2 regions of the Luteimonas sp. MJ250 genome follow, and region 2 is predicted to be linked to the other one. Evidence: predicted binding sites of a transcription regulator. Region 2 holds the regulator's gene; the other holds the start of a gene.

Region 1 (11,863 bases), on a different contig from region 2:
AAGTGGCTGCGCAAGGCCTGAGCCGTTCGCGGCGGACAAAGGAGAATCGACCGATGGCAACCGACGTGAGGGACATCCTGCTGCTGCGCCACGCCCATGCCGAGGCGGCGGGGCCGGGGCAGGCCGACCTCGATCGCCCGCTTTCGCCGGAAGGCCAGGCCGAGGCCGAGGCCGCCGGGCGCTGGCTGCTTGAGCACAGGCTGCTGCCCGACCAGGTGCTGTGTTCGCCGGCGCGGCGCACGCGCGAGACGCTTGAAGCGGTATTCGGCGTGGTCGGCTACGTGGAACAGCGCCTGGAACCTTCCATCTATGACGCCACCCCCGGCACGCTGGCGGCGCTGGCCGACCAGCATCGCGATGTCGGCCGGCTGATGCTGGTCGGCCACAATCCCGGGCTGGAGCGCCTGGTGGCGCTGCTGCACAGCGGCCAGTCCGGGGAGTACCGCGGCATGCCGCCGGGCTCGATCGCGATGCTGCAGCTGCCGGTGGGCGCCGAGGTCGAACCCGGCGCGGCGCGGCTCATCGACTTCTGGTGGCCGTGAGGCGTGTCCCGGTCGCCGCCTGCGCGCTGCTGGTCGCACTTCTCGCCGCCGCCCTGCCGGCAGCTGCTCCGCTCCGCGCCGCGGACATCGACACCGCGAGCTCGGAAGTCGGCTTCAACCTTGTCACCCGCTGGGGCGAAGTGGTCGAGGGCCGCTTCCCGGTCTTCGAAGGCCGCCTGACGCGCCTGGCCGATGGTCGCCAGCAGGTGCGGCTGTCGCTGTCGACGACCGACGTGGAAATCCTCGGCAGCCGGCGCAATACCCAGCTCACCCGCGGCAGGGGCTTCTTCGACGCCGAACGCCATCCCTGGCTCAGCTTCGTGTCCGACCCCTTCGATCCGCGGCTGCTGGTGGACGGCGGCGCGCTGCCGGGCGTGCTCAACATCCGTGACGTGCAGCAGCGTGAGGCATTCACGGTGTTGCCCTCGACGTGTGCGCGTCCGGCGCTGGACTGCCCGGTGCTGGCGGCGGGCCTGATCGATCGCAGCCACTACGGAATGAACCGCTGGAGCGTTGCGATCGGGCGCAAGGTCCGCTTCCAGCTGCGCATCCGGGCGACGGAGGGCGGCGGCGGGAACGCGGACGCGCCCGGGGCGGGGGGCGTGGGATGAAGGCCGTGCTGCGCCTCTTGCTGCTGGCCGCCGCGCTGGCAGCCGGTGGCTGCGCCACGCTGTCGCCGGAACAGGCCGAGGCCGCGGCGCGCGTGGCCGGGCAGGCGCGCCCGGTGCTGGTCGACTGCCTGCGCGAAGATGCCTGCGCCACGCCTTCGGCACTGCGCAGGCTGGGGCTCGACGCGATGGCGGACAGCGCCCCCGGCGCGCCGCGCCACCACGCGCTGATCCTCGACTACGGGCAGGATGCGCTGCTCGCGCGCCTGAGCATGGTGCGCTCGGCGCAGCGCACCATCGACGTGCAGACCTACATCTTCGACGAGGACGACGCCGGGCATCTGTTCCTCGACGAACTGCTGGCCGCAGCGCGGCGCGGGGTGCGGGTGCGGGTGCTGGTGGACCAGCTGTCGGCGCTGCGCGAGGTCGAGACCCTGGCCGCGCTGGCCGGTGCCCATGCCAACTTCGAGATGCGCATCTACAACCCGGTGCTTGGACGCGCGCGCATCAGCTATCCGCAGTACGTGCTTGCCGCGGCCTGCTGCTGGCGGCGGCTCAACCAGCGCATGCACAACAAGCTGCTGCTGGTCGACGACCTGGCCGGGATCACCGGCGGGCGAAACTACCAGAACAGCTATTACGACTGGGACCCGGAGTACAACTTCCGCGATCGCGACCTGTTCGTCGCCGGGCCGGTGGTGGCGGACATGGCCGCCAGCTTCGAGCAGTACTGGGGCGCGCGGCTCACGCGCACGCTTGCCGGGCTCGGCGACGTCGGCCAGCTGCTGCTGCGTGAAGGCGTGCCGCCGCTGCCGCATGCGCCGTTCGAGCTGCCGGCGCGCGTGGAACAGATCTCGCGCGATGCCGACGACGGCCGCCTGGTGGATGCGCTGGCGGCGCAGGCGCTGCCGGTCGCGGCGGTGGAGTTCATTTCCGACCCGCCGCAGAAGCATCGCCGCGACTATGAAGGCGTGGCGCCTTCCACCCGCGGCCTGCGCGAGCTGATCGAGGGCGCGCGCGAGGAGGTGCTGCTGCAGACGCCCTACCTGGTGCTGTCGCCGGTGGCGCAGGACCTGTTCCGCGAACTGCACGGGCGCGAGGATCCGCCGCGGGTGCTGGTGTCGACCAACAGCCTGGCCGCGACCGATGCCTTCATCACCTATGCGCTGTCGTACAAGTACAAGCGCCGGCACCTGCGTGAATTCGGCTTCCAGATCCACGAATTCAAGCCCTTCCCGCAGGATGCGCCGATCGACGTCGAGGCCACCGGCACGGTGGTTCTCGACGGCGGCGACGGTGAGCGTGCGCGCATCCGTCCGCTCGAGCGCGAGTACTCGGCGCTGCGCTGGTCGGGCTTCTCGGCGCACGAGCGCGTGCCCTTGCACCGCGGCGGCGTGCGCTTCGGCCTGCACGCCAAGTCGCTGGTGGTCGATGAGCGCATCGGCGTGATCGGCACCCACAACTTCGATCCGCGCGGTGACAACTACAACACCGAAAGCGCCGTGGTGATCGAAGACGCGGCATTCGCACGCGCGCTCGCCGCCAGCGTCCGTCGCGACATGGCGCCGGCCAATGCCTGGACGATCGCGCGCCGCGACCGCCCGTGGCTGCTGCCGGGCCTGGACTACTCGCTGGGCAAAGTGTCCGAATCGCTGCCGGTGTTCGACCTGTGGCCGACGCGCTACGCGACCAGCTACGAGTTCCAGCCGGGGCCGGGCTGCGTGGAGCCGCCGCCCCCGGGCGATCCGCGGTTCCGCGCCTGCCACGAGCCGGTGGGCGACTTCCCCGAAGTGCGGGTCGGCCTGCGCGGCCTGTTGACCCGCATCTTCACTGCGTTCGGTGCCGGGCTGGCCCCGATTCTCTGAGCGTTCCCCTGGACGACCGTTCATCGGCAAGACCGCCGAAACGGGCCGCTGTGACTTTTGTCCTATTGCGGTAGGGCCGTGGTGTGGTACGTTACCAGCACACCAAGTCACAACCCCCGAGGACACCGCCATGTACCGCACCGACGCCAACGTTTCCTTTGCCGCCAGCCACGCTGCCAGTCATGCCGCCGCGAGCGTCAGCGGCTCCGCGAAGTCGGGCAGCGCCACCGGCCTGGCGCCGCGCTACCGCTCACGCGACTTCGGCACCGGCTACGGCAGCAGCAGCGGCTACGCCGCCGCCCGTCGCTACGCACCCGGCGGCCAGCCGGCCCCGCGCTTCCGCCTGGTCTGATCGGATTGACCGCGGGGGAGCCCGGTCCTAGGCTGGCGCGCCGCGGCGCCAGCCCGGGGCCATCGGAGCCCTCCATGACCGTCCCACCGTCGATTTTCCGCCGCGGCCTCGACCTCGCTGCGCTCAATGCCCTCTCCCGGGGCACCGCGATCGAAGCCCTGGGCATCGAATTCGTCGACATCGGCGATGACCACCTGGTCGCGACCATGCCCGTGGATGCCCGCACCCGGCAGCCTTACGGCCTGCTCCACGGCGGCGCCTCGGTGCTGCTGGCCGAAACCCTGGGCAGCAGCGCCGGCAACATGTGCGTGGCCGAGGGCGAGGTCTGCGTCGGCCTCGAGATCAACGCCAACCACGTGCGCGCCGCCCGCGAGGGCCTGGTCAGGGGGACCGCGCGCGCGCTGCACATCGGACGCAGCACCCAGGTCTGGGAGATCCGGATCGAAGACGCGCGCGGCCGCCTGGCCTGCATTTCTCGCCTGACCCTTGCGGTGGTCGCCGCGGCCTGAGCGCCGCCAAGCTACCCGCGCCGGAAGCCATCCGGTATCGTTTCGCGATGCGTCCCCCCACCGCTTCCACCGCGTCCGCCGGCGCCCCGCTGGCGCGCGCGGGCCGTTATGTCCTGCGCGTACCGATGCTGCTCTGGCACGCGCTCGTGCACCTGCCATTGGTGATGATCGGCCTCGCGCTGCCGACCGACCGCATCGGGCTCGGCGGCGAAAGCCTTCGCGACCGCCTGGCCCGGGCCTGGCAGGGCGGGCTGCTGCGGGTGTTCGGCCTGCGCATGCGCCGCGTCGGCACGCCGCTGCCGGGCGGCACCCTGTTCGTGGCCAACCACGTCAGCTGGATGGACATCTCGGCGCTGCACAGCCAGCGGATGATGGGCTTCGTCGCCAAGCGCGAGATCGACGGCTGGCCGCTGGTCGGGCGCATGGCCCGTCGCGGCGGGACCATCTTCCACCAGCGTGGCAGCCAGGAATCGCTTGGCGGCGTGCTCGGCGTGATGGTCGAGCGCCTGCGCAGCGGACGTTCGGTGGGCGTGTTCCCGGAGGGGCGCACCCGCGACGGCGTCGAGGTCGGACCCTTCCACGCCCGCATTTTCACCGCCGCCGTCGAGGCCGGGGTGCCGGTGCAGCCGGTGGCGCTGCGCTACGGCGCGCGCGCCGAGGGCCAGCGCGTGGTCGCGTTCCATCCACACGAAAATTTCGTGCAGAACTTCCTGCGCCTGCTCGGCGAGCCTGCGCGCGTGGTCGACGTGGTCTTCCTCGAGCCGGTGCTGCCGGGCCAGGCCGAGGGTCGCGCCGCGATCGCGAAGATCAGCCGCGAGCGCATCGTCGCCGCGCTGCGGGAGCCGTGAGCCCGGTCACGACCAGTCCCTATCGGCCGCCGCGCTGGCTGCGCAGCGCCCACCTGCAGTCCGTGCTTGCCGGCAGTCCCCTGCGCCGCCGCCGCGGGCTGGCCGCGCTCGCCGCCAGCGGCGCGCTGACCCGGGAGGTCGTGGTCGATGGCGGCGGGGATGTGCGCCTGCTCGGGCTGCACACCGCGCTGCCCGGCGTCGAGCCGCGCGGCATGGCGCTGCTGCTGCACGGCTGGGAGGGCAGCGCGGAGTCGGCCTATGTCTGCCTGGCCGCGGCCGGCTTCCTTGCGCGCGGCTACGACGTGTTCCGGCTCAACTTCCGCGACCACGGCGGCAGCCACCACCTCAACCCCGACATCTTCCATTCCGCGCGCATCGACGAAGTCGTGCACGCCGCGCGGGACATCGCCGGACGCATGCCGCGGCCGCGGCTGGTGGTCGCGGGGCATTCGCTCGGGGGCAACTTCGCGCTGCGCCTGGCGCTGCGTGCGCCCGCCGCCGGGCTGTCGCTGGACGGTGTGGCCGCGGTCTGCCCGGTGTTGGACCCGGCGCGGACCATGGAAGCGATGGAACGTGGACTGCCCCTGTACATGCATCACTTCGAGCGCAGCTGGCGGCGCTCGCTGGTGCGCAAGCGCGAGCTGTTTCCCGATCGCGTGGGCTTCGACGACGCGGTGCTGCGCCTGCGCATGCGCGCGCTCACCGAGTGGCTGGTGCTGCGGCACACCGACTTTGGCAGCCTTGCCGCCTACTTCGACGGCTATTCGATCGCCGGCGACCGCCTGGCGGGACTCGCGGTGCCGGCTTCGATCCTGACCAGTGCCGACGATCCGGTGATCCCGGTGGATGACTTCCATCGCTTGGCCCTGCCTGCAGGGGCGCGGCTGGAAGTCGCGGCCCGGGGTGGCCATTGCGGCTTCATCGAGGGACCGCGGCTGGATGGCTACGCCGAGCGCTGGGTGGTCGAACGCCTGGCCGGCCAAGGCTGAGCGGGCCGGACGGCTACAATCGGGGTTTTCGGCGCGCCGCGCCGGCAGGACGGCCTTCCCATGCAAGAAAAGATTCTCGACGCGCTGCGCCGCGGCGACACCCGGACCGCGCTGGATGCGGCGCGCACCCATGCGGCGGACGCGCCCGGCGACGTCGACGCCCAGCGCCTGCTGGCCTTGGCGCTTCGTGCCAGCGGTGATCTCGACGCCGCGCGCGAGGTGATCCTGACGGCGATCGCGCTGGCTCCCGATTCCGCTGAACTGCACATGGAACACGCCACCCTGCAGCTCGGCATGCGTGACCTCGAGGCCGCGCGACAGGCGATGGACGCCGCGGCGGGCGCCGACCCCAACCACTTTGCCGCCTATGCCATGCGGGCGCACCTGGCGCTTGCCGCCGGGGACATCGCCGAGGCCGAGCGCCAGCTGCGCCTGGCCGGGAGGGTCGAGCAGGATCATCCCGAACTGCAGGCGCTCGGCGGCATGATCGCGCTGCGCAAGGGCAACAACGGCGCCGCCATCGCGCAGCTGTCGGCCGCGCTGCAGCAGGCACCCGGCGATCCGCTCACCATGCAGGCGCTGGCGTTCGCGTATCTCAGGGAGGAGCACTTCGCCTTCGCCGAACAGGCCTTCCGCAAGCTGCTCGATACTCCGCCGCTGGCCAATGACGCGCGCCTCATGCTCGCGCTCACGCTGGCGCGCCAGGGCCGCCCGGTCGATGCCATCGACGAACTCGCCCCGCTGCTGGCAGACCAGGCCACGGCCACGCTGCAGGTGCGGCGTTTTGTCGGCGAGCTCGAACTGTCGGCGGGCCGGCCGGCGCGCGCGCTGCAGCACCTGCGAGAAGTGTTCGCGGTGCAGCCTGGCGAGCTCCGGGCCACCACGGCGATCGCCGAGGCCTGGCGCCGGCTTGGCGCGACCGACGAAGCGCGGAACATGCTCGATGCGGCGCTGGCGACTTCGCCCGGTATCGATCTCCTGTGGTACGTGCGCCTGGTCTTCGATCCGCTGGGCGACGTTGCCGCCGGGCTGATCGAGCGCTGGCGCCAGCACAGGCCGGAATCGATCGATGCCCTGGAAGCGGAGATGAAGCTCCACGCCATCGAAAACCGGCCTGCCGGCACCGAGGCCGCTGCGCGGGCGCTGCTTGAACTCGAGCCGGACCACTTCGACGCCGGGATGAAGCTGGTGGACGCACTGCTGGTGACCGACCCTGCCGAGGCGCTGCGGCGCATCGAGTCGCTGCTGGCGCGGGACGACCTGCACCCGGACGCCAGGGCGACCCTGGACATGGGACTGGGCCTGGCACGGCACCGCACGGGTGACTTCGCCGGCGCGCTGGATCACTGGAACCGGCGCATCGCGGCGGGACCGGGCAACCGCTTGGCATTGCCCAGGGCCACCCCGGCACCGGCCGAGTGGCCCGAAGCCGCGGCACCGGTCGCCGACGCGCCGCCGGCGGTGTTCCTGCTCGGCCTGCCGGGTGCGCTGGCCGAGCGCGGCGCGCGGCTGCTGAAGGTCGTGCCGGCGTTCCGCGACGACCGCGTCGGTGCCAACCCGCCGGCCGATATCTTCCAGGACATCGGGTCGTGGGCGAATGTCGCTTCGGGGACCTTCGATGCGCCCGCCGTGATCGCTACCTGGCGCAAGGCCCTTCCCGGGCGCGGCATCCATGACGCCGTGATCGACTGGATGCCGTGGTGGGACAACAGCTACACCGCAGCGGTGCGCGCGGCGCTGCCCGAGGCGCAGCTGCTGGTCATGCTGCGCGACCCGCGCGACATGCTGATGGACTGGATCGCATTCGGCGCGGGCACGCCGTTCGCGGCGGAATCGCCACAGCTCGCGGCCGGCTGGCTTGCCGCCGCGCTCGACCAGATCGCCACCCTGCACGAGCAGAACCTGGTGCCGCACCGCCTGCTTCGTGTCGACGAGGTCGCCGACGACCCCGTGGCAATGGCGGCCCTGATCGGCAGCGCCCTGGGCAGCAGCCTGCCGCCGCCGCCGGCCGGCCTGTTCGGCACGCCGCGCTTCGCCGCCGGCGATTGGCGCCGCTATGCCGACCAGCTTGCCGGTCCCTTTGCCAAGCTGGCGCCGGTCGCACGCCGCCTCGGCTATCCCGAAGCCTGACCACGAGGACATCCCCATGACCGTCACCGCCATGCACATCGCCAGCGAAAGCTTCGACCACGGCCAGCCGATTCCCGCCGCGTTCGCCTTCGGCACGCCCGAGGGCTTCGGCGGCAACCGCAATCCGCAGCTGTCCTGGGGCGGTGCGCCGGCGGGCACGCGCGCGTTCGCGCTGCTGTGCATCGACGCGGACGCGCCCACCGACCCGGCCCTGGTCGCCAATGACAGGGTCGACATCCCGGTCGAACACCCGCGCGGCGACTTCATGCACTGGGCGATGGTCGACATCCCGCCGCAGGTCACCTCGATCGAAGCCGGCAGCTGCAGTGACGGCGTCACCAAGGGCGGCAAGCGCACGCCGCCGGGGCCGTCCGGCACGCGCCAGGGCCTCAACGACTACACCGGCTGGTTCGCCGGCGACCCGGAGATGGGTGGCGACTGGTCCGGTTACGACGGCCCGTATCCGCCGGCGCACGACCTGCGCCTGCACCGCTACTTCTTCCGCGTGTTCGCGCTCGATGTCGAGCACCTGGAACTGCCGGAACGCTTCACCGCCGGCGACGTGCTGCGCGCGATGCAGGGCCACGTGCTGGCCGAAGCCGCAACCTGGGGCAGCTACGGCCTGCATACTTCGCACGCCGCGTAACGACATGGCCGCGATCACCGGGACAAAGGTGATCCGACCGCACCTACTCGGTGCGGCCGACCTGCTCGCTCTCCACCACCATGTCCAGCACGTTCACGATGGAAGAAGCGTCCGCGGGCACGTCCTGGCGCCGGAAGCGGTCCACGCGCAGCACGTTGCGGACGCCGGGCTGGTGTTCGTAGCCTTCGATCTCTTCGTACAGCGGGCCCCATTCGCCGGTGCCCTGCTTGAGGCCGTCGGCGTCGTACTCCAGTTCGCGGACCTCGAGGCAGCGATGGTCCGGCATCAGCGGATGGTTGCAGTCGATGCGCTCGGCCGCGACCTCCAGGAACACGCGTTCCGGGTCACCTCCGTGGCGGGTGCGCGCGTTCGGCGCGCCGGTGAAGGCCAGCGTGTCGCCCAGGGCGTTGACCAGCTGCAGCCGCGGCGGCTCGCCGGCTTCGACGTCGAGCGCATGGCTGCCGGCCAGGCGGGTATGGGCTTCGCGCTCCATCGCCATCAGCGGCTCGGCGCAGGCCATCTGCGTGCTGATCATCGGCCCCAGGGTGAGTTCGCCGGCGGCCAGGTTGAAGTCCGCGCCCATGCCGTTGCAGGCGTTGGCCACCGACACCCGGCCGTCGGCGAAGTCCAGCTGCAGCGGGGCCTCGGCATTGGCGAACAGCGCGTCGATGCGGGCGCCGTCGGCGGCGGTGGCCGAGTCCAGCTGCCAGTGGTAGCCACCGAGGGTGGCCGCGACGTCGGGGACGGGCGCGTGGCCCGGGGGAGCCGGAGCCGGTTCCGATGCCGGCGCGGTGGCGGGCGTCGAAGCCGACGGATCGTCGCCGGTGCCGGGCGAACAGGCCGCGAGCGCGAGTGCCAGCGGCAGGGCGAACAGGGACGGATGGTTCATCGGGCGATCTCCAGGGGCAGGGACAGGGGCCAACGCGCGGCGGCGCCCGACGGGGTCGGGCGTGGCGTCATTCGCCCATCGGCAGCCACAGCAGCAGTGCCGCACCCAGCAGGATGCGATACACGGCGAAGCCGGTGAACCGATGGTGCTCGATATACCCCAGCAGCCATTTGACGACCATGAAGCCGGTGATCGTGGCCGCGGCGAAGGCGATGCCGACGTCGGCCCAGGCTTCGCCGCCCAGGCCGCCGTCCATCGCCAGCTCCAGGAAGGTGTAGGCGCTGGCCGCGAACATGGTCGGGATGCCGACCAGGAATACGAACTCGGCCGCCGCCGTGCGCCGGCTGAGGCCGAACAGCATGGCGATGAAGATCGCCGCCGCCGAGCGCGAGGTGCCGGGAAAGACGCCGGCGACCACCTGCGCCAGGCCGACCAGGACGGCGATCGTCCAGGTGACCCCGGTGCCGTCGGGGTTGCGACGTTCGGCCACGCGTTCGGCGACGATCATCCACACGCCGCCGATGATCAGCGCCCAGGCGATCGGGCTTACGGTTTCCGGCAGCTCCCAGCCCAGCAGGCGCACCGGCAGGCCGACGAGCGCGGTGACCAGGAAGGCCACGGCCAGCTTCATCGCGTAGTCGCGGTTGCGGGCCTCGCCAAGGCCGGTGACCAGGCCGGTGATGCGCTCGCGGAACACCAGGGTGATGGCGAGGATCGCGCCGGCCTGGATGACGATGTTGAAGAAATCCGAGCGCGCGCCCAGCCAGTACTGCGCGATCAGCAGGTGGCCGGTGCTCGAGATCGGCAGGAACTCGGTCAGGCCTTCGAGGATGCCAAGGAGCAGGGCGGCCAGCGGGTCGGTCATCGGCAGGGATCCAGCGGTGCGGTGCGGATGGGTGCGGCGGCACGGGCTGGATGAGCAGGTCCCCGTGCGGCGCGCGTACAAGCGCGGGAGCATAGCGGATCGGGGTGGGCACCAGAATGGTGCATCCGTGTCATATATGCACCAAGGGAGGGCGTCGCGCGCGTCCACCCGCCCTGAATTCACGTCAAATCAGGCGCTTGTGTGATGGCATGGCACTTGCGTTCAACCGCCCGATGCCCGGCCTTCCGGGCCCCCTGACCATCCGGAGCCACCATGTCCATCGAAACCGTCGAAAAGCTCATCAGCGACCACCGGGTCGAATTCATCGACCTGCGCTTCTCAGACATGCGCGGCGTGCAGCATCACGTGACCTATCCGGCGTCGATCATCGAGCCGGCGCTGTTCGAGGACGGCAAGATGTTCGACGGCTCCTCGATCGGCGGCTGGCGCGGCATCCACCAGTCCGACATGGTGCTGCTGCCCGACCCCGACACCGGCTTCCTCGACCCGTTCACCGCGGATCCGACCCTGGTGCTGACCTGCGACGTGCTGGACCCGACCACGATGCAGGCCTACAACCGCGACCCGCGCGGCATCGCGCGCCGCGCCGAGGCCTACCTGAAGTCCAGCGGCATCGCCGACCAGGCCTTCTTCGGCCCCGAGCCGGAATTCTTCATCTTCGATTCGGTGCGCTATGCCAACGACATGGGCCACACCTTCTTCCACGTGGATTCGGAAGAGGCCGCGTGGAACTCCGGCCGCGAATACGAAGGCGGCAACACCGGCTACCGCCCGGGCGTGAAGGGCGGCTACTTCCCGGTCGCGCCGCTGGACTCGCTGCACGACATCCGCGCCGAGATGTGCAAGACCCTCGACGCCATGGGTATCGAGACCGAGGTCCACCACCATGAGGTCGCCAACGCCGGCCAGTGCGAGATCGGCACCCGGTTCAACTCGCTCACCCGCAAGGCCGATGAGCTGCTGACCACCAAGTACGTGGTCAAGAACGTGGCCCACCGCAACGGCAAGACCGCCACCTTCATGCCCAAGCCGCTGGTCGGCGACAACGGCAGCGGCATGCACGTGCACCAGTCGCTGGCCAAGGCCGGCGTGAACCTGTTCGCCGGCGACGGCTACGGCGGCGTGAGCCAGACCGCGCTGTGGTACATCGGCGGCGTGTTCAAGCACGCGCGCGCGATCAACGCCTTCTCCAATGCCAGCACCAACAGCTACAAGCGCCTGGTGCCGGGCTTCGAGGCGCCGGTGATGCTGGCCTACTCGGCGTCCAACCGCTCCGCCTCCTGCCGCATCCCGTACGTGAGCAATGCGAAGGCGCGCCGCATCGAGTTCCGCTTCCCGGACGCGATGAGCTCCGGCTACCTGCTGTTCACCGCGTTGATGATGGCGGGCCTGGATGGCATCAAGAACCAGATCGACCCAGGCGGCCCCAGCGACAAGGACCTCTACGACCTGCCGCCGGAAGAGGCCAAGGGCATCCCGACGGTCTGCCACTCGCTGGACCAGGCGCTGGAAGCGCTGGACGCCGACCGCGAGTTCCTCAAGGCCGGCGGCGTGATGAGCGACGACTTCATCGATGCCTACATCGCGCTGAAGATGAAG
Region 2 (11,863 bases):
CGGCCGTGGCCGCGCGCATCGATGGCGATTTCACGCGCGCCTGCAGCCTGCTCCTGGCCTGTCGCGGCCGCGTGGTCTGCACGGGAATGGGCAAGTCCGGCCACGTGGCACGCAAGATCGCCGCCACCCTGGCCTCCACCGGCACGCCCGCATTCTATGTCCACCCCGGCGAAGCCGGCCACGGCGACCTCGGCATGGTCACCGATGCCGACATCGTGCTGGCGCTCTCGTACTCGGGCGAATCCGACGAACTGCTGCAGCTGCTGCCGGTGCTCAAGCGCCAGGGCAACGCATTGGTGGCGATGACCGGGCGCACCGGCTCCACGCTCGCCCGGGCGGCGGCCGTCCACCTCGACGTCAGCGTGCCCGAGGAGGCCTGCCCGCTGCACCTGGCGCCGACCTCCAGCACCACCGCCTCGCTGGCGATGGGCGATGCGCTCGCGGTGGCGCTGCTGGAGGCGCGCGGCTTCACCGCTGACGACTTCGCCCGCTCGCACCCCGCCGGCGCGCTCGGGCGCCGCCTGTTGCTGCACATTGCCGACGTCATGCACACCGGCGACGCCGTGCCCCGCGTCCTCGCCGACGCCACCGTGAGCGAAGCGCTGGCCGAGATCAGCCGCAAGATGCTGGGCATGACCGCCGTGGTGGATGGCGACGGCCGCCTGCTCGGCCTGTACACCGACGGCGACCTGCGCCGCAGCCTGGACGCCGGCATCGACGTGCGCAGCACCGCGATCGCGGACGTGATGACCCGCGACCCGCGGACCATCGGCGCCGATGCGCTTGCCGTCGAGGCCGCACAGCTGATGGAAGCGCACAAGATCGGTGCCCTGGTGGTGGTGGACGGCGCTGGTCGCGCGGTCGGCGCGCTGAACATTCACGACCTGTTGCGCGCGCGCGTGGTGTGATCGCGCGTCCATGTCGACCTCGCCTCCCGCCTCCCCCTCCCCCGGGCTGCTCGCGCGCGCCGCGCGCATCCGGCTTGTCTGTTTCGACGTCGACGGCACCCTGACCGACGGCCGCCTGTACATCGCCAGCGATGGCACCGAGACCAAGGCCTTCCATGTCCATGACGGCCTGGGCATCTCGCTGCTGCGCCGCGCCGGCATCGCGGTCGCCTTCGTCACCGCGCGCACCAGCCCGGCGGCGGAAGTCCGCGCCCGCGACCTCGGCGTCGAGGCCTACACCGGCATCAAGGACAAGCAGGCCTGCGTGGACGGACTGTGCCGGCGCCTGGGGCTGGCCGCCGACGAGGTGGCGTTCATGGGCGACGACCTGACCGACCTCGCCGTGCTCTCCAGCGCCGGCCTGGCGGCGGCGCCGGCCGACGCCCATCCCGCGATCCTGGGCAGCGTGCACTGGCAGGCGTCGGCGGGCGGTGGCCGCGGTGCGGCGCGCGAATTCTGCGACCTGCTGCTGGCCGCGCGCGACGATGATGCCGGCGATGACGCCGGGACGGCGCGCCAATGAACTGGCGCGCCGCGATGATCCTCGTGTTGCTGGTTGCCGCGATCGCCAGCGGCTGGTCGGCATGGCGGCAGCGCGCCGACATCGCCGACGCGACCGCGACCAGCAACCGCTCCGACTACGTGCTCGAGGACTTCCAGCTGGTGTCGCTCGACAGCGATGGCCGGGAAGCCTTCACCCTCCGCGCCCCGCACCTGCATCGCAACCCCGCGGACGAGACCATGTCGCTGCGCGAGCCGGTCTTCCTGCTGCCCGAAGAAGACAGCGGGTTGTACTGGGACCTGCGCGCAGCCACCGGCTGGATCAGCGCCGACAGCGAGGAGATGCGCCTGCGCGGCGAGGTGGTGGTGGTATCCGACCCCGCCGGCAGCCGCGAAATGCGCATGGACACCGAGGCCCTGGACGTGTTCCCGGGCCAGCGCCGGGCCCGCAGCGACGCCTCCGTGACCATCACCCAGCCCGGCACTACAATGCGCGGCATTGGCATGGAAGCCGACCTGGCCGACAAACGCTTCAAGCTCAACTCCAAGGTCCAGACCCGCTATGTCCCCACGCGCCGCTAGCCTCGCCACGCTCATCGCCATCGCCGCGGCCCTGGCTGCCGCTCCCGCGTGGGCGAAATCCAGCGACCGCACCCGGCCGATGGACCTGACCTCCAACAGCCAGGACTGTTCGCTGGCCGACGACGGCAGCCCCTGCGTCTTCATCGGCAACGTGCGCATCGTGCAGGGCACGCTCGACGTGCGCGCAGCCAAGGCCGACGTCCGTCGCGGCGGCGGCGACATCCAGAAGGTGATCCTGACGGGATCGCCCGTGCGCCTGCAGCAGGAGCTCGACGACGGCGGCGCGATCGATGCCACCGCCGGCAACGTCGACTACAACCTGCAGACCGAAACCGTGGTCTTCACCGGCAACGTCGAGATCAACCAGCCCGGTCGCGGCACCATGGCCGGCGGTCGCATCGTCTACAACATGGCCACCGGCCGCGTGCAGGGTGGCGGCCAGGACGGCCAGCAGATCCGCACCCGGATCCTGCCCAAGGGAGCGAAGGCGACCGGGGACGGCGGCTGATGCTGGTCGCCGAGGGCCTGCGCAAGCGTTATGGCCAGCGCGAAGTCGTGCGCGAATTCGGACTGACCCTGGAAGCGGGCGAAGTCGTCGGCCTGCTCGGCCCCAACGGCGCCGGCAAGACCACCTGTTTCTACATGATCGTCGGCCTGGTGCCGGCGGACGCGGGACGCATCGTGCTCGACGGCCGCGACATCACCGGTGAACCGATGCACCGGCGCGCGCGCCTCGGCGTCGGCTACCTGCCGCAGGAACCTTCGGTGTTCCGCAAGCTCAGCGTGGCCGACAACATCATGCTGGTGCTCGAGCTGCGCGAGGACCTCGACCGCAAGGGCCGCGAGGCCGAGCTGGCTTCGCTGATGGACGAACTGCAGGTCGGCCACGTGGCCGGCCAGCATGGCGCAAGCCTTTCCGGCGGCGAGCGGCGGCGCGTCGAGATCGCCCGGGCGCTGGCAGCCCGCCCACGCCTGATCCTGCTCGACGAACCCTTCGCCGGCGTCGACCCGATCTCGGTCGGCGAGATCCAGCGCATCGTCCGTCATCTGAAGAATCGCGGCATCGGCGTGCTCATTACCGACCACAACGTGCGCGAGACCTTGGGCATTTGCGACCGCGCGTATATCCTCAGCGATGGTGGCGTGCTCGCACAGGGGGCTCCGGACGCGCTGCTGGCCGACCCGGACGTGCGCCGGGTCTACCTCGGGGAGTCCTTCCGGCTGTAAAGCGGGAGGTGCGTCCTCGCCTGATCGGGAACGCCGTGAAGCCTCGCCTGCAGACATCGCTGGGACAGCACCTGGTACTGACGCCGCAGCTGCGTCAGGCGCTGCATCTGTTGCAACTCCCGATCCCCGAACTCGAAGCCGAGATCACCGCGGCCGTCGAGAGCAATCCGCTGCTGGAGTGGGACGAATCCTCGCCGCTGTCCGCGTCGGCCGAAGACGGTCCCGGCAGCGACGAACAGCGCGCCGACAGCGACGCCGAACGCACGGCGGACGACCACGACTGGGACGACCAGCGCGACGTCGCGTGGGCCGAGAGCGGGGGCGGCGGCGGCCGCGACGGCGACCCGGACGGCGACGCGTCCGAGCGCATCGCCCAGTCGGAAACCCTGCGCGGCCACCTGTCCTGGCAGCTCAACCTCAGCCACCTGTCGCCGCGCGAGCTGGCGATCGGCGAGGCCCTGGTCGACGCCATCGACGACGATGGCTACCTGCGCGAGCCACTTTCCGCCATCGCCGAAGCGATGGCCCCCGAGCTGCGGTGCGACGAAGCCGAGATCAACGCCGTGCTGCAGCGGGTGCAGCGACTGGACCCGACCGGCGTCGGCGCGCGCGACCTCGGCGAGTGCCTGCTGCTGCAGCTGGAGGTCTTGCCGACCGACACGCCCGGCCATGCGGTGGCGAAACACGCGGTGGCCACCCTGATCGAACGCATCGCCAAGCTCGGCGCCCCGGGCCTGGCCGACGCCCTGCACTGCAGCGAGGACGAAGCCAACGCGGCGCTGCAGCTGATCCGCAGCCTCGACCCGCGCCCCGGCTCCAGCATCGGAGGCATGCCGCACGACACCTATGTGGTGCCGGACTGCAGCATCTCGCGCCACAACGGCATCTGGAAAGTGTCGCTGGCCGGCGGCCGCCACGCCAGCCTGACCATCCATCGCGGCTACGAACAGATGCTGCAGCACACCGTCGGCGCCGACGCCGGCTACCTGCGCGGGCGCCTGCAGGAAGCGCGCTGGCTGCTAAAGAACCTCGCCGCCCGCGGCGAAACGCTGCTCAAGGTCGTGCACTGCCTGGTGCGCGAACAGTCGGGCTTCCTCGAGTTCGGCGCCCAGGCGCTGCGGCCGCTGACCCTGCGCGAAGTCGCGGCGCAGATCGGCATGCACGAGTCCACCGTGTCGCGCGCGGTCGCCCGCAAGCACGTGCACACGCCGCGCGGCACCATCCCGCTGCGCGCATTCTTCGCATCGGGAATCGACACCGGCGGCGGCGGCGAAGCCTCCAGCATCGCGATCCAGGACATGATCCGGCGCCTGGTGGACGCCGAGGATCCACGCAAGCCGCTCTCCGACGCACGCCTGGCCGAACGCCTGAAGGACAGCGGCGTACCGGTGGCCAGGCGCACCGTGGCCAAGTACCGCGAGGCGCTGAACATCCCGTCCTCGCACGAGCGCGTGCGCATCGCCTGAACGCCACGTCGCCGCTTCCCGCCCTCCGGGGGCTGGGTTAACCTGTCCATGACACCCACTGCGCCGCGATGCGCGATGCTGTGGCTCCCACCGAGAAGGAGGTTGCGATGCTCATCGAGACCCACGGCCAGCAGATGGACGTCACCCCGGCGCTGCGCGATTACGTCGAGACCAAGCTTGGCCGCCTGTCGCGGCTGTACGACCCGCCGCTGCAGGTCCGCACCCAGCTCAGCATCGACAAGCCCGACCACCGCGCCGAAGCCACCGTCAGCGTGGCCGGCAAGACGCTCCACGCCGACGCCCGCGCCGCCGACATGTACGCGGCCATCGACCTGCTCGCCGACAAGCTCGACCGGATGCTGGTGAAGGAGAAGAAGAAAATGATCGACCACCATCGCCGCGGCGGCAATCCCGTGCGCGACGGCGAGTTCGGCTGAGGCACAGAAGGCCCGGGGATGCCATACACCGACCTGCTCTCCGCCAGCCGCATCGTGCAGGTGGTGTCGCCCGGCAGCCGTGACCAGGTCCTGGATGTCGCCGCCCGCCTGCTGGGCGGCAACTCTCCGGAATGGACCGGGCTGATCGCCAATGGCCTTCGCGACCGCGAAGCCGTCGGCAGCACCGCGATTGGCCACGGCGTCGCCATTCCCCACTGCCGCAGCGACTCCTGCAGCGAGCCGCTTGCCGCCTTCCTGCGGCTGGCGAACCCGATAGATTTCAACGCGCGCGACGGCGAACCGGTAGACCTCGTCTTTGCCATGGCGGTCCCCGGCGATCGCACCCAGCAACACCTCGATACCCTTTCCGAGCTGGCAGGGCGTTTCGCCGATGCCGACTTCCGACAGACCGTGCGACACGCACCGGACATCAACGCGCTGCGTGCGCTGCTCCTGCGCTCGGGCGGCTCGCCCGCGGCGCGATCGGCATGAAGGCGGTGATCACCGCGCAGGCGCTGTTCGACCAGCTCCGCGAACGACTTGAGCTGAAGTGGCTCGCCGGCCGGGCCGGCGCCACGCGCCAGCTCGAGTCGGTCGACACCGTGTCGCGCCGGCCGTCGCTGGCCGGTTACCTCAACATCATCTATCCCAACAAGGTGCAGATCCTCGGCAGCGAGGAACTGGCCTGGCTCGACGGCCTGGAGCCCAGGCAGCGCTGGGAAACACTGGAGAAGATCCTGCAGTTCGGGCCGCTGGCGCTGGTGGTCAACAAGGGCCAGCCCTGCCCGGAGGACCTGGTGGAGATGGCCGAAGAGTCGGGCATCGCGCTGTGGTCGTCGCAGCGCCGCGGCCACGAGCTCTACAACGTGCTGCAGTACCACCTGGCCGGTGCGCTGGCGCCCAGGGTCACGCTGCACGGGGTGTTCATGGAGATCTATTCCATCGGCGTGCTGATCACCGGCGAGTCCGGGACCGGCAAAAGCGAGCTCGCGCTGGAGCTGGTGACGCGCGGCCATCGCCTGGTCGCCGACGACGCCCCGGAATTCGCGCAGATCGCCCCCGACGTCCTCGACGGCACCTGTCCCGAACTGCTGCAGGACCTGCTCGAGCTGCGCGGGCTTGGCGTGCTCAACATCCGCGAGATGTTTGGCGATACCGCGGTGAAGCGGAACAAGTACCTGCGCCTGATCGTCCATCTCGCACGGCCCGAGGACGGCCGCGAGGCGCGCGACCCCAGCGGCATGGTGCGCCTGACCGGCGACCTCGGCGCCCGCCGCGTGCTGGACCTGGACGTGCCGATGATCACCCTGCCGGTGATGCCCGGCCGCAACCTCGCGGTGCTCACCGAAGCCGCCACCCGCGTGCACGTGCTGCGCGCAAAGGGCGTGGACCCGGCGTCCGCCTTCCTCGCGCGCCACTCCCATTTCCTCGAGCGGGGCATGTCATGAACACCGCCAACAACTCGCTGATCATCGTCAGCGGCATGTCCGGAAGCGGCAAATCCGTGGCCCTCAACACGCTCGAAGACCTCGACTTCTACTGCGTCGACAACCTGCCGGCGGAGCTGCTGCCCGACTTCGTGCGCAGCGCCACCCATCCCGAGCGCGCCTCGCAGAAGCTCGCGGTCGGGGTCGACGTGCGCAGCCGCGGCGACCTTGCCAGCATGCCCGAGTGGCTGTCTGCGGTCGGGGCGATGGGCTTCGACCCGAAGCTGGTGTTCTTCGACACCATCGACGACGTCCTGCTCAAGCGCTACGCCGACACCCGCCGCCGGCACCCGCTGACCCGGCTTGGACTGGCGCTGTCGGACGCCATCGCGCTGGAACGCCAGGTGCTGCGCCCGCTGGTCTCGCTGGCCGACGTCATCATCGACACCAGCGAATTGAACGTGCACCAGCTGCGCCGCCGGGTCCTGACCGATCTCGGCCTGAGCATGGACTCATCGCTGTCGCTGCTGTTCGAATCCTTCGCCTACCGCCGCGGCGTGCCTCCGGACGCGGACTTCGTGTTCGACGCCCGGGCCCTGCCCAACCCGCACTGGGATGCCCGACTGCGGCCGCTGTCGGGTCGCGACGGTCCGGTGCGCGAGTTCTTCGCGGCACAGCCGGAGGTCGTCGAGTACCTGCAGCACGTCAACGGCTTCCTCGACGCCTGGCTGCCGCGCATGCATTCGTCCACGCGCAGCTACGTCACCGTCGCCTTCGGCTGTACCGGCGGCCGCCACCGTTCGGTCTACCTGGCAGAAGCCGCGGCGGAACACGCGCGCGCGCAAGGCTGGAAGGAAGTCGCCACCCACCATCGCGGGCTGGATTGATCGCCCGACCCGGCGCGGGCCGGCCGCGGCCAGCGCTGGAATCTGCGGATCCAGCACGCGCCGCTTCCTGAGGGTCACGCGGCTCTGCTAATTTGTATCGATGGCCGTCGGCATCCTGCTCATCACCCACGTTGGCATCGGCACCGCGTTCAAGGCGGTGGCGGGCCGGCTTCTGGGTACGCTGCCCCTCGCGATCGAAGTCTTCGAGATGTCCTATGACGCCGATCCGGACGCCATGCTGCCAGCCGCCAGCGCCGCCCTGCGTCGCGCCGACAGCGGCGACGGCGTGCTGCTGCTGACCGATGTCTATGGCGCCACCCCCGCCAACCTGGCCGCGCGCCTGGCCCACTTGGGCACGCCGGTGCGTCGCGTCTCGGCGCTGAGCCTGCCAATGCTGCTGCGGGTATTGAACTATCCCGAACTGCCGCTGGACCAACTGCCCGCGGTGGCCGCCGCTGGCGCACGCAATGGAGTGGTGCACGATGACGCTTGAGGCGGGACTGCCATGATCGAACGCGAACTCACCGTGTCCAACCGGCTGGGGCTGCACGCGCGCGCCACCGCGCGCCTGGTGCAGCTGCTGTCGGACTACGACGTCAACGCGACCCTCACCGCCAAGGGTCGCGAGGTCAATGCCAAGAGCATCATGGGAGTGATGCTGCTTGCAGCCGGCACCGGCACCGCCGTCAGGCTGTGTGTCGACGGGCCGGACGAAGTGGCCGCCGCCGACGCCGTGTGCGGGCTGTTCGAGCGGCGATTCGACGAGGACAGCTGATGCGCCAGCTGCTGCCCGGCCACGGCGCATCCCGGGGCAACGCCCTGGGCCGCGCCCGGGTGCGGCATCCGCACGCGCTGGAGGTCGCCGAGGAGCGCATCACCCGCGCCGCGGCACCCGGCGAGGTGGCGCGCCTGCACGAGGCCATCGACATGGTGCGGGCCGACCTGCGCGACCTGCGCTCGCGCCTGCACGGCGCGCTCGCCAAGGAGGTCGGCGAATTCCTCGACCTGCATGCCCTGCTGCTTGACGACCCCGAGCTGCTGCAGGGCCTGGACGATCTCATCACCCGCGATCTCTACGGCGCCGACTACGCGCTGCGCATGCAGCGCAACCGCCTGGCCGCGGTGTTCGAGAGCATGGACGACCCCTATTTCCGCAGCCGCATCGAGGACATCGACCACGTCATCGGCCGCATCCATGCCGCACTGCACCGGCACGACGCCAGGCCGACGGGCGTGGCCGGCGAAATCCTGGTGGCCGACGCCCTGGGACCGTCGGAAATCGCGCGGCTGCATGCGCGCGGCGTGATCGGCATCGTGACCGCGGGTGGCAGCCTGCTGTCGCACAGCGCCATCCTCGCACGCAGCCTGCACATCCCGCTGGTGGTGGGCGCGCCGCAGGCACTGGCCCAGGTCAACGACGGCGACGTGCTGATGATCGACGGCACGACGGGGCTAGTGATCGTCGATCCCTGCGCCGACGACCTGCTTGCGCACCGCGAACGCGTGCGCGAAGGCAAGCGCGAGCGGCGCCAGCTGCACCGCCTGCGCCGCGAGCCCTCGCGCACCCTCGACGGCATCGACATCCGCCTGTATGCGAACGCCGAGACCCGCGAGGACGTGGCCGAGGCACACGCCCTCGGTGCGGCCGGGATCGGGCTCTACCGCACCGAATACCTGTTCCTGCAGCGCAACGAGCTGCCGTCGGAGGACGAACAGTTCGTTGCCTACCGCGACCTCGTCCTCGGCATGACCGGGCGCATCGCGACCATCCGCACCCTCGACGTTGGCGCCGACAAGGCCGACGACAGCGGACTCGTGCTGCCCGGCGAGCCCAACCCGGCGCTGGGCGTACGCGGCGTGCGCCTGGCGCTGAGCCGGCGCGAAGTGTTCACCACCCAGCTGCGCGCGATCCTGCGTGCGTCCGGCTATGGTCCGCTGCGGATCCTGCTGCCGATGGTGGCGCGGCGCGAAGAGCTGGTCGCCGCGCGCCGGCTCGTGCGCCAGGTCGGCGCGCGCCTGCGTCGCGACGGGCATGCGGTGTCCGACACCATTCCGCTGGGGGCGATGATCGAAGTGCCGGCGGCAGCCATCGCGCTGCCGGCGCTGATCGACATGGTCGACTTCATCTCGATCGGCACCAACGACCTGGTGCAGTACCTGCTCGCGGCCGACCGTGGCAACGACGCCCTGCAGGAGCTCCACAGTCCGCTGCACCCCGCGGTGATCCAGCTGCTGCACCAGGTGCTGGCCACCGCGCGGGCGCATGGCCGCCCGGCGGCGATCTGCGGCGAGATGGCCGGCGATCCCCTGTTCACCCCGCTGCTGCTGGCGCTCGGGCTGGAGGAATTCAGCCTGCACCCGGCGACCCTGCTCGAAGTGCGGCGCGAAGTGCGCGCGCTCGACCTTGCCGCGCTCAAGCAGCGCCTTCCGACGCTGCTGCGCGCCCGCGACCAGGCCGGCATCGCGCGCTGGCTGGCGGCGGCCACCGCGACATGAGCGGTGATGACGCCCTCGCCGGCATCATCGCACCCGCGGTGATCGAGGATGCAGGAGCAACGCGGGCCGGTTTCCTCTCGGCCACGCCCTTTCGCCACTGCGTCATGGAAGGCTTCTTCGTCCCCGCGTTCGCCGACGCACTGCTGGCGCAGTTCCCGGCCTTCGAACGGGGCAACGCGCTCAACGAGGATGGCATCGCGAGCGGCAAGTCCACGGTCGAGCGCATTCGCGGACTGGGCGAGGCGTATGCCCGGCTGGATGCCTGCATCCGGTCGCCCGGGTTCCTCGGCCTGGTCGAACGGATGACCGGCATCGACGGCCTGCTCTACGACGTCGACTATTTCGGCGGCGGCACCCACGAGAACCGCGACGGCCAGAGCCTCGACAACCACATCGACTTCAACCACCACCCCGCCACCGGCTGGCACCGGCGCCTGAACCTGATCGTGTACCTCAACCCGGAGTGGGACCCGGACTGGGGTGGCGCGCTCGAGCTCCATCGCGACCCGCATGATCCCGACGCCGATGAAGTGGTCGCGGTCGTCCCTGGGTACAACCGCTGCGTGATCTTCGAGACCACCGAGCACAGCTGGCACGGCTTCCCCCCGATCCGCCTGCCGCCGGAACGGGCCGGGCTCACCCGGCGATCGATCGCGCTGTACTTCTATACGCGCGAGCGGCCGAGCGACGAAGCCGCATCGCCGCACTCCACCGTATACGTGGACCGCCCGCTGCCTGCCCGCATCGCGCCTGGCCGCGTGCTGACCGCGCGCGACATCGAGGAGCTGCGCGAGCTGCTCGCACGCCGCGATGCGCACAGCCGGCGCCTGTATGGCGAGATGCGCCTGCTCCAGGCGGAGCTGGGCCGGAGTTTCGCAAGCCGACTGTTCGCGGCCGCGCGGCGAATCCTTGCACGCTTCAGGCGCTGAGCCCTGGCCGCGGGGTGGGCAGCGAGATCGGCGCGGGCGATAATGCAGACATGAACGCCTGACCCCTGTCGCGCATCACTGTCGCGCGACGCGCCCCCTCGGAAGCATTCCATGGCCGAAGCCGTCCGCCACGACAAGACCGCGCGCCAGCTGCGCCTGCTGTCCGATGCGCTCGACAGCGGCCGCCTGGGCCCGGTGCGGCGGCTGGTCAACACGCTGGCGCCGGCCGAGATCGGCAACCTGCTCGAGTCGCTGCCGCCCGACCGCCGCATGGTGGTGTGGGGCCTGGTCAATGCCGAGGACGACGGCGAGGTCCTGGTCCACGTCGGCGACGAGGTGCGCGAAAGCCTGCTCGCGGACATGGATCCCGACGAGATCGTCGCCGCCGTCGAAGACCTCGACATCGACGACCTCGCCGACCTGGTCGAGGACCTGCCGGACACGGTGATCGACGAAGTCCTGAAGTCGATGGACCGGGAGAACCGCGAGCGCCTGGAGCAGGCCCTGTCCTACGCCGAGGACACCGCCGGCCGACTGATGAACCCGGACGTGGTCACGGTGCGCGCAGACACCACGGTCGACGTGGTGCTGCGCTTCCTGCGCCTGCGCGGCGAGCTGCCCGAGCACACCGACCATCTGTACGTGGTCAACCGCCGCCACCAGCTGCTGGGCTGGGTGGCGCTGCAGGACCTGGTGACGCGCGACCCGGGCAGCCCGGTCAACAAGCTGATCGACGACGAACTCACCGCGATCCACGTTGGCGAGTCGGCGGAATCGGTGGCGCGCCAGTTCTCCGACCATGACTGGGTCTCCGCGCCTGTGGTCGACGAGGGCAACGTGCTGCTCGGCCGCATCACCATCGACGACGTCGTCGACATCATCCGCGAGCAGGCCGAGCACCAGGCGCTGGGCGCCGCTGGCCTGGACGAGGACGAGGACCTGTTCTCGCCGGTGCGGCGCGCGG

Evidence for each region. The regulator sigma-54, encoded in region 2, starts transcription at its own class of promoters, with help from an activator protein. The targets are predictions, from matches to a motif close to TGGCACGNGCNTTGC.
Region 1: the regulator sigma-54 is predicted to act here: its motif matches at 10,449-10,463, upstream of glnA (type I glutamate--ammonia ligase).

The regions. Positions count from the first base shown of each region.
Region 1 is NZ_JBCLVB010000015.1:136,774-148,636, reverse strand. Features, by position in the region: gene WCE37_RS13280 (ParA family protein) at 1-21, shown strand, start outside; gene WCE37_RS13275 (histidine phosphatase family protein) at 66-542, shown strand; gene WCE37_RS13270 (YceI family protein) at 539-1,153, shown strand; gene WCE37_RS13265 (phospholipase D-like domain-containing protein) at 1,150-3,015, shown strand; gene WCE37_RS13260 (hypothetical protein) at 3,146-3,367, shown strand; gene WCE37_RS13255 (hotdog fold thioesterase) at 3,442-3,876, shown strand; gene WCE37_RS13250 (lysophospholipid acyltransferase family protein) at 3,924-4,724, shown strand; gene WCE37_RS13245 (alpha/beta fold hydrolase) at 4,721-5,713, shown strand; gene WCE37_RS13240 (tetratricopeptide repeat protein) at 5,774-7,843, shown strand; gene WCE37_RS13235 (YbhB/YbcL family Raf kinase inhibitor-like protein) at 7,875-8,489, shown strand; gene WCE37_RS13230 (META and DUF4377 domain-containing protein) at 8,533-9,378, opposite strand; gene WCE37_RS13225 (undecaprenyl-diphosphate phosphatase) at 9,446-10,243, opposite strand; gene glnA (type I glutamate--ammonia ligase) at 10,517-11,863, shown strand, end outside.
Region 2 is NZ_JBCLVB010000002.1:16,844-28,706, reverse strand. Features, by position in the region: gene WCE37_RS00415 (KpsF/GutQ family sugar-phosphate isomerase) at 1-908, shown strand, start outside; gene WCE37_RS00410 (HAD family hydrolase) at 919-1,470, shown strand; gene lptC (LPS export ABC transporter periplasmic protein LptC) at 1,467-2,030, shown strand; gene lptA (lipopolysaccharide transport periplasmic protein LptA) at 2,011-2,538, shown strand; gene lptB (LPS export ABC transporter ATP-binding protein) at 2,538-3,257, shown strand; gene WCE37_RS00390 (RNA polymerase factor sigma-54) at 3,293-4,723, shown strand; gene raiA (ribosome-associated translation inhibitor RaiA) at 4,831-5,160, shown strand; gene WCE37_RS00380 (PTS sugar transporter subunit IIA) at 5,179-5,652, shown strand; gene hprK (HPr(Ser) kinase/phosphatase) at 5,649-6,608, shown strand; gene rapZ (RNase adapter RapZ) at 6,605-7,474, shown strand; gene WCE37_RS00365 (PTS sugar transporter subunit IIA) at 7,575-7,967, shown strand; gene WCE37_RS00360 (HPr family phosphocarrier protein) at 7,980-8,249, shown strand; gene ptsP (phosphoenolpyruvate--protein phosphotransferase) at 8,249-9,970, shown strand; gene WCE37_RS00350 (2OG-Fe(II) oxygenase) at 9,967-10,899, shown strand; gene mgtE (magnesium transporter) at 11,011-11,863, shown strand, end outside.